Regions from separate parts of the Halobacillus sp. ACCC02827 genome, predicted to be linked through region 2. Evidence: predicted binding sites of a transcription regulator. Region 2 holds the regulator's gene; each other region holds the start of a gene.
What was found. Region 2 encodes LexA, which represses DNA repair genes until DNA is damaged. Its sites were predicted from a motif close to CGAACATATGTTCG; they were not measured.
Positions count from the first base shown of each region.

Region 1 (5,772 bases), 1.5 Mb from region 2:
AAATCGTCGGAAGGAAGAAGCTGCAGAAGATGATCTATATTTTGAAGAAATGTGACATTCCTTTCGAAGAGCGGTACCAGTTCCATTTTTACGGACCGTATTCGGAAGAGTTGACGCTGCGTGTAGAAGAGATGTGCAATCTGGGATTTATCAGGGAAACGAGGGAAGAGAAAAAGAATTACTATCAATACCGCTATCAATTGACGGACAGCGGCAGGGAATTCCTCACCCACTATGAAATGAACCTGCCGCCGCTTCACGCACAGATTGCAGAAATGAACGGACGGAGCTCCCGGTTTTTAGAGCTGGTTTCGACGATGCTTTTCTTTGAAGATCTACCGAAGGATGAAATAGCGGAGAAGGTGTTCACAGTAAAAAGCGCTCAAAAGTATATGGAAGAAGACATAGCTGACGCTTGGAAATTTATTGAAAAATTGCGCGCTATTCATTAAACTGGGACTATAGGATCCGGTTGATTATCCTGATTTTTTTTTCCGACAGCGGAAAGGTGTACCACGTGAGTATGCCTTTTCTTTTTTTATCTATATGTCTGATTATTTCGAAAAAAAAAGGTGGGATTGAGTTGTGAAATTAGTGAAGTTCATTGGTTATTATGTGCTGGGGCTGATCGGGATTGTATTGATCAGCGCGTCGCCGGCGCTGTTTTATGAGGGGGCTTTCTTTGATTTGCGCAGCTACGGTCTGCAGTTGCGGGATCTTATTATGAGTCTTGGTCATCCAACTGAATGGACATATTGGTTCAAAGGTCAGCAGGTGCCGATGCTTGATTATATATGGGAGCCGTATCGTTATTCCATGCTTCTCTTCTTTGGAGGCATTCTGCTTGGTGTCGCCCTTGCTTTTTTCGGTGCGTTCTTTACCTTATTCCTGCCGAAATGGATCCGGACCGTAGTCGATCGTATCGTCGGCCTTCTGGAGGCTGTCCCGGATCTTCTGCTCGCTTTTTCTTTACAGCTCTTCATCGTTTGGTTCTTCAAACAGACCGGATGGCTGATAGCCCCGTTCACTTCGCTTGGAGAGGATAAGATTTATCTGCTTCCGATCATCGCCATTGCGGTGCTTCCGATGGTCATGATGTACAGGATTCTTCTGCTGTTAATGGAGGAAGAGATGGCAAAGCCTTATGTGCAGCTGGCGCTGGGGAAGGGATTGACGAAATGGAACATCCTTTCCGTTCATGTGGTGCGAAACATCGTTTCCAGTACCTTTTCCCATTCAAAAATCATCGTCTGGGGAGCGCTTTCCAGTCTATTGATCATTGAATACATATTTAACATCAACGGAATCACAACGGTGTTCATAGACGATTTCCGGCCCATTGTTTCTGCTTTTGTCCTTTTTCTTTTGTTCACTCCATTTTATTTACTGTATCAGGGAACGGAGTCTTTCCTTATCAAGGATGGACGGCGCTTGGAAGAAGAGAATATGCACATGAATTCCTTTATGGGCAAAGGAAAACGTACGGGAGGAGTGCGGTTCTCCTTCATCTGGAGAGAAATACTCGCCCACTTTAGGAATATCAAATTCCTGACCGGCTTCCTGATCATCGTCTCGACGGTTATCGTAAGCATCGTCTATACAATGACTGCCGATCCCCTCGTCGATCAGTACTTTCAAATATACGATGAGAATGATCGACTGGTGAGCGGTGCGCCCCATACACCGGAGTACGTTTTTCTTGGGACGGACGTCCTTGGATTCAGCGTATTTGATCAATTGCTTGTCGGGGCGAAATACACGATCCTTTTTGCATTGGCTATCGCTTTCCTGCGCATCTTTATCGGCTTTATTCTGGCAGTCCCGTATACGTTCTTTCTGCCGTCGAAATGGCAGCAGGGGATCGAGAAGCTGGTGGACGGCATGCACTTCCTGCCGATGACGGTCATCGCCTACCTGCTTCTCCGGCCGGTGTTATGGATGCCGGAGGGAGGGTTTGTGACGACGGAAACCGAGCGGATCCTGTACCAGGCTCTGATCCTTACTCTGCTGGCTGCTCCGCTTGTCGTAACGCTGTTCGGAAAGGAAATGAAAGGGATCATGAAAGAAGAGTTTGTTGTCAGTACCAAAGTACTTGGAGGCAGTTCCGTCCATCTTCTATGGAAGCATCTGCTTCCACATATGAGTGCAAGGATAGGGGTTGTTTTCGGGCAGCAATTCATTCAAACGCTGCTGATTTTCATTCACCTCGGCGTATTTGATATTTACTTCGGCGGCACAAAAGTTACGTACGAACCATATCAGAACGATCCACCGCTGAGTACGACCTACGAATGGTCAGGGTTAATCGGTTCTGCGAAGAATTCTCTCATGACCGGCCGGTGGTGGCTGATCATTCCCGCTCTTCTTTGTTTTGTCGTTATTATCGCCTCTATGCAGCTTATCATCCAGGGAATCAAAGATGTCCAGCAGCGGAGGGTAGGGGTGCCGGTGGAAGGACTGCACCTGCTCCGTGCCCGACGATCTAAGAAAGAGAAGAGACAACCCCGATATAAAGATCCTGCTACGGAGGACTTCACTTTTATGAAGCGGGCGTCCGGCGAGGACTGGAGGCGAGATGAATCATAGGAGACTTAAACAAGCGTTTGATTAATGGGGTGTTCGACGCTTCCTTGACAATAATCCTGCTGTTGTATGTTAAAATGGGACAAAATAGCTGGTGTACACAATGAGGAGGAGCGTTTAAAGCATGAGAGAATTCGATCAGTTCAAAAACAACAAAGACTCGGAAGATAAGAAAAAGAATCAGTTTACCATCATTAAGGACGACTCCACGGACGGCCACGGCGGTTACGGTGTCGGTTCCATAAGCCTGGAGAACATGACGCCTGTCATCGTCGATCCGAATGAAGAAGAGGCCTACGTCGATATGGGAGCTCTTCATGCGAGAAGTAAAGTCGAGAAGCGGATCAAGTTCATTACGGACAGAGAAGTCGTGAAGAACGGTCTGCTGTATTGGATTGCCTGGGTCACGGTGGAGTTTAAAGAAGGCAAACCTTGTTATTATGGAGTGGCAGCGAGCGAAATCGTCGTCGACCGTTCCATCAAGCGTGGCTACAAACTGATGCCTGAGCACGTGAATCATATGGATAAGTCATTGAAAGGGAAGTATGTCGTTGATCACATGGATGAAAAGTCCAAGAAAATTCTCGGTGACTACTTACGGGATTTCAAGCCGGAATTGTGGGAAAATACGACGTCTTCTTTAAAGGAATCGCTAGGAGTAGAATGAAATGTTCCGCTCCCGCATCTGCGGGGGTGGATTTTTTATGTGTCATTCCCTTGAAAACCCAGTATACCTTTTGCTTTTTTGTGTTAAAATGAGAACAAACGTTCGTTTTGGAGGAGAGAGCGAAATGGATAATCGAAATCGTGACCGTGGGACGATCAAGTGGACGTCCTTAATGCTGCCGGAGCATGTAGAAATGATTAAAAACCTGTGGAAAGAGGATGAACGGGTGGAGAAAGGAATCATCGATGAGCAGAAGGCGGCGGAAGTCGATTTTCTGCTGCAGCGGGCATGGAAAGATGATCTTACTGTAAAAGCCAGAGTGCATAACGGTTTTGATTACGAGGATGTCATACTGAAGCTGAAGCAGTTGAACAAAACGGAGCGGCGGGTGAACGCAATAAACTGGAAAACGAAAGAGCCCTACAGCTTCCGTTTAGATGATCTTGCGGATCTGGCTATTTTATAGCAGATAAAGAAAACCCGGACGTCCGTTTATCGGATCGCCCGGGTTTATTTTTAGGAGAATATTGAAATTAGAAGAACCAGTCGACCACATCTTTGAACCAAGGGTCATTCTTGAATTCCTCCTCTACATCCTTGCTGTCATCTCCGCCGCAGACTTCATCAGGAATTGCGGCTTTCTCCATATACACAAGCCGCTCCTTAGGACAGTTCGGTCCGGAGAGGGCCCCGGTGTCAGGGTCGATATAGACGCCTTTCAAGCCCGGCGGTGGAATGAAAGAAGCTTCAGGAAGCGGCTCGTGGACAGCCTCCATCGTATCTGCCCAGATGTTCTTGGCATAGCGATGGTCGTTAAAGTCTTCGAGTACTTTGCCGCCTTCATCATACCCGATCCACACGGCGGACAAATACTGAGGACTGAAGCCGATCATCCAGCTGTCGGTATCCGTTGTTCCTGATTTGCCGCCATACATACGTGTCAGTTTGCCGTTGATTGGTGAACCGGTGACGTCTGCGTAGTTGGCGTTAAGCCCCGAGTCAAACATGCCTGTCATCATATGCGTCACGGCGAATGCCGTTTTCTTATCAATGGCTTTATCCTTATCGTAAACCGGTTCATATTCATACAAAACGCTCCCGTGCTGATCGGTGATTTTGCTCACCGTATGCCCGGAGATCGATTCTGTTCCCTGCACGAGCTTGCCGTAGGCGGTTACCATATCCAAAAGGGATACAGAGGAGTAGCCGAGGGCAAGGGAAGGGTTCGGTTTGAATTGCTTATCGATACCGAAATCCTGCAGCGTCCGGACAAGCTTCTCCGGTCCGATGTCCATATGGGTAGAGACGGCATAGATGTTATCGGATATGGCGAGAGCCTGAGCCATCGTAATCGGTTTATCGGCAAACTTTCCGTTGAAGTTCGTCGGAGCATACGGTTCACTTTTTCCGGACACTTCAAACTCTGTCGGTTTGCTTTCTATCATGGTGACTGGAGAGTAGCCTTCCTGCAGCGCTGCGTAATAGAGGAATGGTTTGATCGTGGATCCAACCGGTCGTTCCGCCTGGGTGGCACGATTATAAGGGCTCTCTTCGTAATCTTTCCCGCCGATCATGGCTGTGATGGCTCCGGTCTGATCATCCATGACCGCAGCAGCGACCTGTATCTCTTCCTCCGCGGGTATATTTTTCTTCACCTTTTCTTCGAGGATATTCTGGTGGTCTTCCTTCAACGTCGTATGGATATGGAAGCCTCCGCTTTCAATTTCTTCCCTGCTTACGTCAAGGATGCCGGCTGCTTCTGTCACGACCTGGTCCTGAAAATAAGGAGCAATTTCCTTCTCCTCGGATTTGTCGGGATCTGCATACGTAATGCTTGCGGTTACGGCCGCCTCTTTCTCAGATGGCGTGATGTAGCCGTTATTCTCCATTTCCGTCAATATAAGCTCCTGACGTTCTTCCGCATTTTCTTCATTATCTAATGGAGAATAATAGCTCGGTCCCTTAGGTATTCCGGCAAGCATACTGGCTTCTTTCAAAGAGAGCTCTTCCGCATTTTTATCGAAGTAATACCTGCTTGCTGCTTCTACTCCATAGGCACCGTGTCCGTAGTAAATCGTATTTAGGTAGCCTTCCAGAATTTCATCTTTATTGTAGAAGATTTCGAGACGTAGGGCATACATTGCTTCATGGAGCTTCCTCGTCCATGTCTTGTCATGGGAAAGGTACAGGTTCCTGGCGTATTGTTGTGTGATCGTACTGGCTCCTTCCGCCATCCTCATCTGCTTCAAATCTGTGAGAGCCGCGCCTGCGATTCGCTTGAAATCGAAGCCGAAATGGTTATAAAAGCGTCTGTCCTCAATGGCAAGGGTGGCATCTTTCAAGGACTCCGGCATGTCATCGATGTCGATCCAGTAGCGTTCTTCGGCTCCTTGATCCTCGCCGATAATTTCTCCGTCCGATCCATAGAAGACCGTATTTTGTTCAGTCGTCAAGGAAGGAGGCCCTTGGATGACGGCTGCAATCAATACACCGATTGTGAGGACAACTCCGGCAATCAAACC
Region 1 covers NZ_CP128168.1:3,247,746-3,253,517, reverse strand. The annotation lists gene QRD89_RS17210 (YwgA family protein) at 1-452, shown strand, start outside; gene QRD89_RS17205 (ABC transporter permease subunit) at 586-2,586, shown strand; gene QRD89_RS17200 (YwhD family protein) at 2,708-3,250, shown strand; gene QRD89_RS17195 (YolD-like family protein) at 3,375-3,716, shown strand; gene QRD89_RS17190 (transglycosylase domain-containing protein) at 3,784-5,772, opposite strand, start outside.
Region 1: QRD89_RS17195 (YolD-like family protein) is a predicted target of LexA. The motif match lies at 3,342-3,355, and genes of this name have one in related genera.

Region 2 (5,772 bases):
GAAGCTGACCAGCGATCGCCGTTTCCAATTCTTCGGCAAGCTCTGGATACGCTTCTTTATACTGCTTCATCAGCTCGTTCCATTCCTGCTCTTTCGCTTGACCATTGTCTTGAATTTTCTCTTTGAAGTCTTGATAAACTTCATCCGGTACGTGGAACGGCTCATGCTCCCACTTGTAGAATTCTTTCGTAGCTGTTGTTTCCTCAGCACCAAGTGGCGCGCCGTGAGAAGCGGACTTACCGGATTTGTTCGGTGAACCGAATCCAATGACGGTTTTCACTTCAATCATAGTAGGCTGCTCTTTATTCGCTTTTGCTTTTTCAATTGCTGCTGCAATTTCTTCGGTATCGGTTCCATCTTCAACACGGATGACTTCCCAACCGTAAGCTTCGTAGCGTTTCTCTACGCTTTCGCTGAAGGAACGATCCAGATCTCCATCAAGAGAGATGTCGTTGGAATCATAAAGCACGATCAATTTCCCAAGACCTAAGTGACCTGCAAGGGAAGCAGATTCCTGAGAAACGCCCTCCATAAGGTCGCCATCTCCGCAAATGGAGAAGGTATAGTGATCGACAACATTGTAATCACCGCGGTTGTACTTAGCAGCAAGGTGTGCTTCTGCCATTGCCATACCGGTCGCCATTGCAAGCCCTTGACCTAGAGGACCAGTTGTAGCTTCGACTCCGTCAGTGTGGCCGTATTCAGGGTGACCAGGAGTTTTAGAATCCCACTGACGGAAGGACTTCAAATCCTCGATGGATACGTCATAACCAGACAGGTGAAGCATGCTGTAAAGAAGCATGGACCCGTGTCCAGCGGATAGGACAAAGCGGTCACGGTCGAACCATTGAGAGTTCTTAGGATTGTGATCCATAAACTTCGTCCAAAGTGTGTAAGCCATTGGAGCTGCTCCCATAGGCATTCCAGGGTGGCCGGAATTAGCTTTTTCTACTGCATCGATAGATAAAGTACGAATAGTATTGATTGATGTTTGTTCAAGGCTGTTAGCCATGTAAACATTCCCCTTTCTGTTAAGGCATATGTACCATGTATTATCCTATAATGAAATTACATTTGAGACAAGCGCCAGGACTCAATAAAACCGTGACCGTTCTAATTTTCCCTGAATAAGCAAAATTAAACAAAGAAGCCGCACGCTTTATGGCTAAGCGTGCGGAGGAAGTTAATTTTTCTTCTCATTCTTCTGCATCTGTTTCAATTTTGCCGGTGTCACGTCGTTTCCTTCTGGATCTACAACCGTTACACCTTTCAATTGGTTCTTAAACGATTTGCGGGCGTTTTTCAAGTATTCCTGTCTGAGCGTTTTCTGCTCTGCTTTTTCGGAATCTGTCAAATCCACCTGCTTGGATTTATTGGCCAACTCATTAATTCGCTTGATTTTCTCTTGGGATAACATATGATCCTGCTCCTTTTTATTAGTGATCGATAAGCAGACGATGGTACATAAAACGGAAAAAGACAAGCAGCCTTCAGACCCTTGTCTATCGTCTATTTATATTACAGTTCTTCCGTCTCCTTTTCAAGCGATAGGTATTCTTTATACCTTCTATGTACGGTCGCTTTAGAAACGTCATATCCCAGTCCTCGAAGCGTCGCTGCGATATCTTTAAATGTCAAATCATTATTGCGAAGTCGCACAACCTCTTCAATTGGAAAATGGAGTCGTTCACGGCCCGGAGCCATGTGTCTGTTGGATAAATTTTCAGAAGGGTCATATCCTTCTGCTACAGCTTTCTTCATTCCTCTTCGTATTTTCATATTGTGGATTTTCCGCTGATACTCCTCCACAATCCCAACGATCTGAAGCACCATAGAATCCGACTCGGAAATCTGAAGTTCGCCTTCATGAGTAAGGGAATAAACCTTAACCCCAAGCCTGTTAAGCTGATGGAAAAGGGCTATCTTCGTATTCCCTCTTCCGAGCCTCGTCTCATCCTGAATCAGCAATGCATCTGCCTGTCTTGAAGAAAGGTACTCCAAAACAGAAAAAATACCTTCTCTTTCTATTTCGTAGCCGCTTGCCTGTTCTTCAATGCAATCGACAATTTCCAACCCGTGATTTTCTGCCATGGCAGTCAATTCCGCCCTCTGGCGTTTTAACGATGAGATCTGCGCCTCTTTTTCCGTGCTGACGCGGCAGTACAAAACAACCTTCATCTACAATAAACCCCTCTCTTATCCGCTCGTTACCATAGAATAATAGAGAAAAGCGAAGCTGACAACAAACAAAATGATGTACGTGACGTCCAGTTTGGATAGTTTATTGAACATGTGAACCCCTCCATATTAAGAACGAACGTTCCTAAGAACCTGTGTTCGCATTTGATATTTTTAATTATATACGAATGTACGTTCCTGTCAACGACTTTTTTCGAACGCTTGTTTGTGTTTTTTTGCCCTCCATGGTACAATGTGGTTACTATAATCCTATGTACGAGGTGCTAATCTATGAATAAACTTTCCAAGCGGCAGCAAGAAATACTAGATTTCATAAAAGAACAGGTAGTGTTAAAAGGGTATCCACCATCCGTTAGGGAAATCGGACAGTCTGTGGGTCTTGCTTCCAGCTCGACTGTGCACGGACACTTATCAAGGCTTGAGAAAAAAGGCTTTATCCGTCGGGACCCTACGAAACCGCGGGCAATTGAAGTTATTGAATTAGAAGAGGATCACAGTATTCCCAGAAGCGAGGTCGCCTATGCCCCTGTGATCGGTAAGGTCACAGCAGGGTCTCCCATCACCGCTGTCGAAAATATTGAAGAGTACGTTCCACTCCCGGATACGCTTGCAGGAACGGACGACAACACATTTGTGCTCATCGTACAGGGAGAGAGTATGATAGAAGCAGGAATCCTGGACGGAGATATGGTAGTAGTCAGACAGCAGCAGACAGCTCAGAACGGTGACATTGTCGTCGCTATGACAGAGGAAGAAGAAGCTACGGTGAAACGCTTCTTCAAAGAAAAGAACCACATCAGGCTTCAGCCGGAAAATGCGACAATGGAACCGATCATTCTTAGTGATGTATCCATTTTAGGTCGAGTTGTCGGTTTATACCGGACAGTACATTAAAATAAAAGAAGCGGCGGCTATTTTAAGCCCCGCTTCTTTCTTCTAATCCTTTATTTTTATATACGACACCTACCGAAAGAATTCCATCCCATCTGAACGTCCTTACCTGCTTCCGTGTATAACAATACGCCACTAAACAGGTCTCATCCATCCTGATGACTCTGATAAATCGCTGAGTAATGGATTGATCACGTGCAAGGTAAATGATTTCCAAAGGCATATGCTCCGTCATGGAACGATTTAAAAGTTGACGCATGTTATCACTCCTGCAAGAACGTTTGTTCTTATATTATAGGAGCAAGTATTCGGGAAGTATACCGGGAAATACTGGGCTGGTTCATCGCTTTAAATAATTTTCAATTTTCCGAGCCGTCTCGAGACGGGTCGCTCCTGATAAATCAACGAAATTAGAACCTTTCAGTCCTGTAGTTCCTCCACCTGCAACGATTATCTTTTTAGCCACTTGGCGCCTCTCTGCCGTACGCCTTAACGCAATCATTGCATTTTCCCGTATGGCGAGTGTTTCCACAGCCGGGAAATCGGCAAATGAATTGATAACAACTGCTACTTCTTCCATTTCATCATCCTCCAATTTTTTTAAGGCTTCTTCCATGGCTCTCTGTGTATTCGGACCATAAAAACCATCCACCGTTAACCGCTGGTCTCGTTGAAAAGCTTTGACAGCGGCCTCTGTAGCCGGACCGAAGGAACCATCTGCCCCGTATCCTCCCATTGAATAACCCAATTTCAAGAGGTTATTCTGCAGTAAACGCACCGCTTCACCCGTATCCCCAAGAGAAAGGTAGTTTGTGTCAATCGTCTCACCGATTCCTTTGAAAGCAACACCAAAGTACTCACAGATTCCCTGCGCATGTTCTTTCGCTACTTCTTGTTGAAAAGCTTCATTAATCATTAATAAAGCCTCGCGCCTGTTATCCATATAGCCGTTTTCGGTTAGAATTGCAGGCATATCTGTTTCTCGCAACACATGAAAATTGCCTTCTTTAACACCGCGCCAATTCTGTTGTGTGCCTCTTCGTAAATATTTGCCGACAAGTGATGCCAACCTACCCGCAGACCCATTTAAAGAACCGGGATAGACATATACTTCGATTCCACTGGGATCTGATCCCCCGAAAGAACCATCAAATGCATTGTAGTGCACCGATACGTAGATATCTGCTTTGTATCGGTTGGCCTCATTTGTTCTTGTCGTAAGAGGCGTATCTGCATCGGTTGGTGCAACCAACAAAACACGGAATCCGTGAAACAAGAGAATATCTGATAGATAAGCGACAACTTTCCTATTAAATTCATTCTCCTTGATCTGACGCCCCAGTTCCGGGATGTAAGGAGTCCGCTTTCCTGGAGTCCCCATTCCATGTCCATCATCCAAAGCCACTAACCTGCCATTCCAGCTTCCACTTGGATAGACTAATCTTGCCATGATGCTCTCCTTTACTATTCTATAAATTTACCAGAACCAATAGATGGTCCATAGTAACTACATCTATGTAACAAGGGTATGCATATTCTTGTCCGTTGGTTCCATCCTGCCATAACAAAGGGCACAGATATCCGCCTCTATCCCATAGAAAAAGCCATTATCATACAAAAGAAGCGCTCCGTTCTCTCCACGGGCACTCCTTCTTTCTATCTATATAATCTTCTGCAAATGTTCGGCCCTTTCTCCCAGCTCTTCTCCGTCTCCAACAAGCTCTTGATAAATCTCACTAGCGGACTTAATTTGTGTTAGTGCTGCCTCTACATCTTTTTGTATCTTTACCGTTCCCTTTGTGATGTTTTCTATTTCATTAGTGATGCTTTCTACATTTTCATTCACTTCGCTGATCGACTTATCCACTTTATTCGATAATTTGCGCACTTCTTTTGCAACGACATCGAATCCTCTCCCGTGCTCTCCCGCACGCGCAGCTTCAATTGCGGCGTTTAATGACAACAAGTTTGTCTGAGAAGCAATATCACGAATGGTCTTAACCACTCCCTGGATCTTAGTTGTTTGAATACCAAGCTCCCCAAGAGTTTCCGTGTTTTCAGAAGATATCGAAGAAATCTGATCTACTCTGTCACTTAAATCATTCTGAAAGGCTAATCCTTGGACCGCCTTTTCATTTAATGTGTAAGACATATCCTTCAACCTGCCTACAAGGTCCTGAAGTCCCTGCTGGCGCTCTGAAATATCTGTAGCAACTTTTAATATTCCACTGACTACTCCATTCTCCCAAACAGGCATATAGGTCGCTTCCAGCCAAATTTCTGCTCCGCGTCTGTTCTTTCTAAGAATTTTATCCTGGAAACTCCTCCCCGTTTTTAAATTTTCCCAAAAAAGCAGATACTCTCCGCTTTCAGAAAAATCCCGGAAACAGAACTCCTTATGATCTTTCCCTATAACTTCCTCGTTGGATGTATAACCCAATGTCTTTGCAAACCGATCATTCACGTAGCGTACCTTGCGATCGGTTGTGAAATATATCATCGCCAAATTATCGTTGATGGATTGAAACAAACGGTTTTCCATGACATCTCTACCTGTTTTACTAACCATTTCATTCCCCTTATTTTTATTTATTTTCCATTACGCATAGGTACTTTTACCCTAATTAAAATGTTGAAAACCACCCCGGGTACATTTTTTCCACTCGTATGCTTTTCATTTAA
Region 2 covers NZ_CP128168.1:1,781,190-1,786,961, reverse strand. The annotation lists gene tkt (transketolase) at 1-1,012, opposite strand, end outside; gene QRD89_RS09500 (DUF896 domain-containing protein) at 1,184-1,417, opposite strand; gene QRD89_RS09495 (YneB family resolvase-like protein) at 1,519-2,178, opposite strand; gene lexA (transcriptional repressor LexA) at 2,470-3,093, shown strand; gene QRD89_RS09485 (hypothetical protein) at 3,116-3,349, opposite strand; gene QRD89_RS09480 (N-acetylmuramoyl-L-alanine amidase) at 3,431-4,540, opposite strand; gene QRD89_RS09475 (methyl-accepting chemotaxis protein) at 4,751-5,659, opposite strand.

Region 3 (5,772 bases), 330 kb from region 2:
TCCATTCGTTCGTTTCAGAAGCTGAAGAAGGATAAAATAAAGGATTTATTAAATCGGGTGCGTGTACCGGATTCGTGTCTACAATGAAAGTGTCAGGAAGGGGAACAGAATGGCTGCTATTTTATTGGTAGAAGATGACAAAGAAATTGCGAGAATTGTAAAGGACCATTTCACACGGCAGGGGATGGAGGTGACATGGGCTTCGACTGGACAGGAGGGATGGGAGGATTTTCACGATAAGGCGTATGATTTGATACTGGTCGATTTGATGCTTCCGGAAATGGACGGATACAGCCTTTGCAGAAACATCCGTCTGAAAAGCGATCTGCCGATTGTAATCATCAGTGCCAGGCAGGAAGAAGAATCGAAAATCAAAGGCCTCGACCTCGGTGCGGATGATTATGTTACCAAACCCTTCAGTCTGATGGAACTTACAGCCAGAGTCCAGTCCCATTTGCGCAGGTATGACCGCTACAGAAACCCGGAACAGGAACTGTCACGGGAGTGTTTGTACTCCGGTGAGCTTGCAGTGGATGTGGAGAAGAGGACGGTGAAAGTGGCAGGGAAGGAAGTTATGCTGACGGCTAAGGAGTTCGCGATGCTCCGGTTGTTCATTCAACATCCGCTTCGTACCTTCACCAAAGCGGAACTGTACGAACACATCTGGGGAGAGGTGGAGCTTAATGGTAATAACACGATCAATGTCCATATCAAGAGTCTTCGAAATAAGCTCGGGGAAAATGTCAAAGAACCGATATGGATCGAGACCGTCTGGGGAACCGGCTATCGTTTTATCGGGGAAGTCCTCTCATGAAAATAAGGACATGGCTGATGATTACGTATCTGCTCGTCATGATCCTCCCGCTCGCCGGCGCGTATGGCTTTTTTCTCTGGGTGCAGGAATGGAACCATGAGAAAAGGGTGGCGGATACGTTTGAGTTAACAGAGCGTATCCATGAACTGGAAGCATCATTACAGTCCGTGGACTGGTATGAGCGCAGACCACGCGAAGAATTTAATCGAGAATGGGAAGCGGTGACGAATGATTCCGACGTAGCCGTTAAGCTGTTTCGATCGGATGGGTTGATGGTCTATAATTCTGAATCCAATGATTTACGGATCGAGCCCCGTCAATCGCTGCTGCAGGGTCTTTATCACTATGACTTATCTTTTCAGTCCCTTTCCGTAAAAAAGCCGGTATTCGTTGACGGGGAGATAAAAGGGATCTATGACATCCGGATCGACCGTTCGGAATGGGTGGAAGGGGTGAAGAACAGGCGCATCGGTATTCTTGCATTATCCGGGGTTTTATTTCTACTCATTTACTCCGGGGTGCTTTGGATGCTGCACCGCAAGTGGAACCTTCCCTTAAAGCGTTTAATTTCTGGTATGGACCGCTTTGCAGATTACCAGACGACGGTGCGTTTCCCGGATAAGAAGAAGGATGAGCTCGGCCAGTTAATGACTCATTTCGAAAGCATGCAGGAGCAGGTGGAAGCGGCCAACAGAGAAACCGTCCGGGAGCAGGAAGAAAAGCAGCTCATGATGGCTTCTTTCTCCCACGATATTAAGACGCCCCTGACATCTTTACAGACCTATGCGGAGGCTCTGCAGGGAGAAGGGTTGACGGAACAGGAAAGGAAAGAATACCTGCAGATCCTCGCAGGTAAATCCAATCACTTGAAAGGTCTGATTGAGGATTTGACGACATTCGCCAAGTTTCAGTCCAGCAGCTATGAGATGGAGCGGCCTGAAGTGGATGCAGAAGAATTCTTTGATATGTTGTTTGAGGGCTACGATGAGATGGCCCGTGCCCGAGGAGTCCTGTTTCTAAAAGAAGAGAGAATCGAAGGAACGGTGCGGATGAGCGCCAGGGAAATGATTCGTTACCTCGATAATCTTATGAGCAATGCCCTGCGCTATACGCCGGAGGGAAAAACCATTTTTGCCGCCGTCCTTGGCGAAAAGGAGCCGCTGCCCGGGTGGGTTTTCCCGGAGGCAGCAGAAGAGATGTTCCAGGAAAGAAAGGGCCGAGCGCTCTTGCTTGTACAGAATGAAGGGCCGGCGATTGCGGAACAGCAGCTGGAATCGGTACTCAAGCCATTTTATCAAGGAGAAGCTTCCCGGACGTCGGATGACGGCAAACAATCGGGGCTTGGATTAAGCATCGCCCATATGATTGCTGAAAGCCATGAAGGAGAGATGAAGCTTTGGTCCGTGCCCGGGCGCGGGATGATCATTGCTATGTTGTTCAATCAAGTACATGAAGGAGAGGGTTAAACGTGAGGAAGTGGTTAATTGGAGTCATTACAGCAGGTGTGTGTCTCGTATCGGCTTGCTCCGCTGAGTCGGGCGGAGCGTACTCGCCGGATCAGATTGTAGCAAATGCGGTCGAAAAAGAAGATCAGTTGGATCGCTATTATATGAAAATGGAGATGGATGTCCAAAAAGGAGACGATACCATTGACCGCTCTACAATGGAACAGTGGTCGGATGTTGCTAATAATCGGATCAAGGTCATCGCAGATACGGAGGGTGGTGCTGTCCAGTCGTTGAATGATGGGAAGACAACTATGTTTTATTCGGAAGAGCAGGGAGAAGCATTCACCATAGACAGTCCCGGGACAGAACAAATGCTTTCCGGGGAGTCTCAACGGGAGCAGCTGCAGCAAATGCTTCAAGAGACAAGGAAAACCCATGACGTCGAGCTCATTGGGGAGGAAGAAGTGAACGGATTTGGAACGTACCATATCAAAGCCGTGCCGAAAGAGGACGGGGGATTCCGCGGGAACGAGGAGTATTGGATTTCCGATAAGCATTGGATCATTATCAAAATGGTCGCCCATAGTGAGGATCTTAAGACGGAATATACGGTGACGGAATTGGATGTGGACCCTTCCTTCGACGACCGTACCTTTACGATGGACCTTCCTCAGGGTGTCGAGGTGAAAGAGATGGATGATCTCGGTTTAACGGAGGAGACGTCTCTTGAAGAGGCAGAGGAAATCTACGGTCAGCCTGTTTTGAAGGTCAAGGATGAGGCCTATGAATTAACAGCTGTTGATCGTTTCTCCAGCAAAGAGCTAAAGCGTACCGAGGTGAATCAATCCTATAGCAAAGATGGATACGGGCAGTTCACACTGACTTCTTTTGAAGCTCCGGAAGACAACCTTTCTGCCGGTTTCAGCGGGGAAGAAATAGTGGAAGTCCGAGGGACGAAGGGCGTCTTTACGGAAGATGTCATTACAAACCTCCTTTGGGAAGAAGGTGGACTTCGGTATTCGCTCCTTGTGGAAGACCCGGAGCTGACAAAGGAAGAAATATTTGCCATTGCCGAGGCGTTGGAATGACGGTCGAGGAAAGGATGGAGAGTAAATATGGGGATGATTGCTATCGCATCTATCTGGATATGGGCAGCAGCAATAAAAGAGCTGCTCAAACCTTCGGACAGGCAGGGTCACCGTAAAATCATCATTCTTACAGCTGTAGGTACTTTATCTGCTGCGGTCCTCACGGTTTCGCTTCTCTAAGCAGGTATATGATTGTAAGGAGCAGTATCGGTACGATTGATGGCAGGAGGTTGAATCGATGGGAGTTGTTCATTGGTACGATTGGATTATTCCGACAAGTCCATTTGCTTCGTTTCTTTTCGGCATGCTCTTCACCGCCGCCACCGCCGGGTTAGCCTGGTGGGAAACGAGGAGCAAGCGGGTGATGCTGCTCGTATTTTCAGTGGGGGCGGTCGTCACATGCGTCGGGGTGCTTTTGCTTAAGTGGATCGGTCACTATGGCTGAAGGGATAGATAAGAAGACGATAACGGGATTTTGTGCGGCGTCCCTTTTCAGTCTTCTTTCTGTTTTATCTGCAGTCCTTTCCAGTGAGTATTTTGTCTTTTACCTTGTGCTTGCTCAAATCGCAGCGTTTTTGAGCGTGGCCCGGGCAGAAAAGGTACATAGAAGCCGGGAAAAGTAATGGTTTCTCATAAAGGTCCCCCTTATCCTTCTGCAGGAAAGGGGACTTTTTCTTTTTTGTCAGTTTTCCTCTAACAGTAATTGCCACTTGCAAATGCGAACATATATTCGCATAATAGTATGTAGAGGAAAAGGAGGAGCAGGTATGAAAAATCCGAACATCGATTACGGTAGTTATCCAGACCGGGGGATCCTCTGTGTCGATATGAAGAGTTTCTATGCCAGCTGCGCGGCTGTCGCGCGGGGACTCGACCCGCTGATATGTCCGCTCGCGGTCGTTGCAGATATGGAGCGCAGGGGAAGTGTCGTTCTGGCGGCGACGCCCGCTATGAAGGAGAAGTACGGCATCCGAACAGGCAGCCGCCTGTTCGAAATTCCCTCCGTTCCGGAAATCGTCATCGTCTCCGCTCAAATGAAAACCTATTTAGAGATTTCCACGCAAGTGACGGATTTGTTCCATAAATTCGTGCCGAAAGAGAAGATCCACACCTACAGCGTCGATGAAAGCTTTCTTGAAGTGGGGAACGGAGAAGGGAGATTCAGCAATCCGGAAGAAACTGCCCAAATGATTATAGATGAGCTGAAGGAAACGTTCCATCTGGATGCAGCGATCGGCATCGGTCCGAACATGCTGCTTGCGAAGCTGTGCCTGGATCTGGAAGCGAAGAAAAAGGGTGTTGCCCGTTGGACGTATGACAACTTCAGAGAGAAGCTGTGGCCGGTGGCACCATTGTCCGAGATGTGGGGGATCGGTCCTCGTCTGGAACGGCGGCTCAACCGGATGGGGATCTGGTCTGTCGGCCAGCTGGCGAAGTTTCCGTTGGAACAGCTGGAGAAAGCGTTCGGGGTCATGGGCAATCAATTTTTTTACCATGCAAACGGTGTCGATCTGTCCGATCCCGGGGCACCGATCATCCAGGGGCAGGTCAGCTACGGGAAGAGTCAGATTCTCTTGAGGGATTATCATAAGCCCGAGGATGTTAAGTACGTCATCTTGGAGATGTGCGAGGAAGTCGCCCGTCGCGCCCGGCGGAAAGGGCATGCGGGACGAACGATTTCCCTCGGTATCGGCTACAGCAAAACGGAAGGCGGGTCCGGTTTCCACCGGTCGGTTTCCGTCGAGCATCCGACGAGTATTACGATGGACCTTTACCGGGCATGTCTCGTCTTGTTCAGCCGCTATTATAACGGCGAGGTCGTACGTAAGATTTCCATTTCTCTTGGGAATATAACGGAAGACTCGGACATCCAGCTTGATTTGTTCCAGCACGCCCGGGACAGGAAAAGGGATCTTGGGTATGTAATGGATGAAATAAGGGAGCGGTACGGTCAGGATATGCTGCTGCGGGCCGTGTCATGGACCGATGCGGGCACGGCCCGCCATCGGAGCCGGCTTGTCGGAGGTCACTATGCAGAATAGAGAAACAGAACGATTGCACGAACGTCCCGGATTTTTTAAAATAGAGGAACAGGAGGGATGAAAGATGAAATTAAGGATAACAGACGAAGCAATGGAACAACTGAAGCGGATGGAAGAAACGGAGCGTCCGATTATTCGGCTGTTTTATGATACCGAAGGCTGCGGCTGCGGTGTGAACGGGCTTCCTATGATCCGCTTTGATGATAAACGGTACGATACGGATAAAGAAGTGGAAAATGAAGCGTATCCTGTCGTCATCGACGACCAGCAGTCTGTCTTTTTCAAGCAGGAAATGAAGCTGGATTTTGCCAAGGGAACGTTCCGCCTGTCCAGCCCGGACGGTATCCTAAATCCGATCATCCCGATTAAAACGGTCAAAG
Region 3 covers NZ_CP128168.1:2,109,061-2,114,832, reverse strand. The annotation lists gene QRD89_RS11260 (response regulator transcription factor) at 110-814, shown strand; gene QRD89_RS11255 (sensor histidine kinase) at 811-2,280, shown strand; gene QRD89_RS11250 (LolA family protein) at 2,283-3,350, shown strand; gene QRD89_RS11245 (hypothetical protein) at 3,378-3,530, shown strand; gene QRD89_RS11240 (hypothetical protein) at 3,589-3,795, shown strand; gene QRD89_RS11235 (hypothetical protein) at 3,788-3,973, shown strand; gene QRD89_RS11230 (Y-family DNA polymerase) at 4,118-5,392, shown strand; gene QRD89_RS11225 (iron-sulfur cluster biosynthesis family protein) at 5,457-5,772, shown strand, end outside.
Region 3: QRD89_RS11230 (Y-family DNA polymerase) is a predicted target of LexA. The motif match lies at 4,070-4,083, and genes of this name have one in related genera.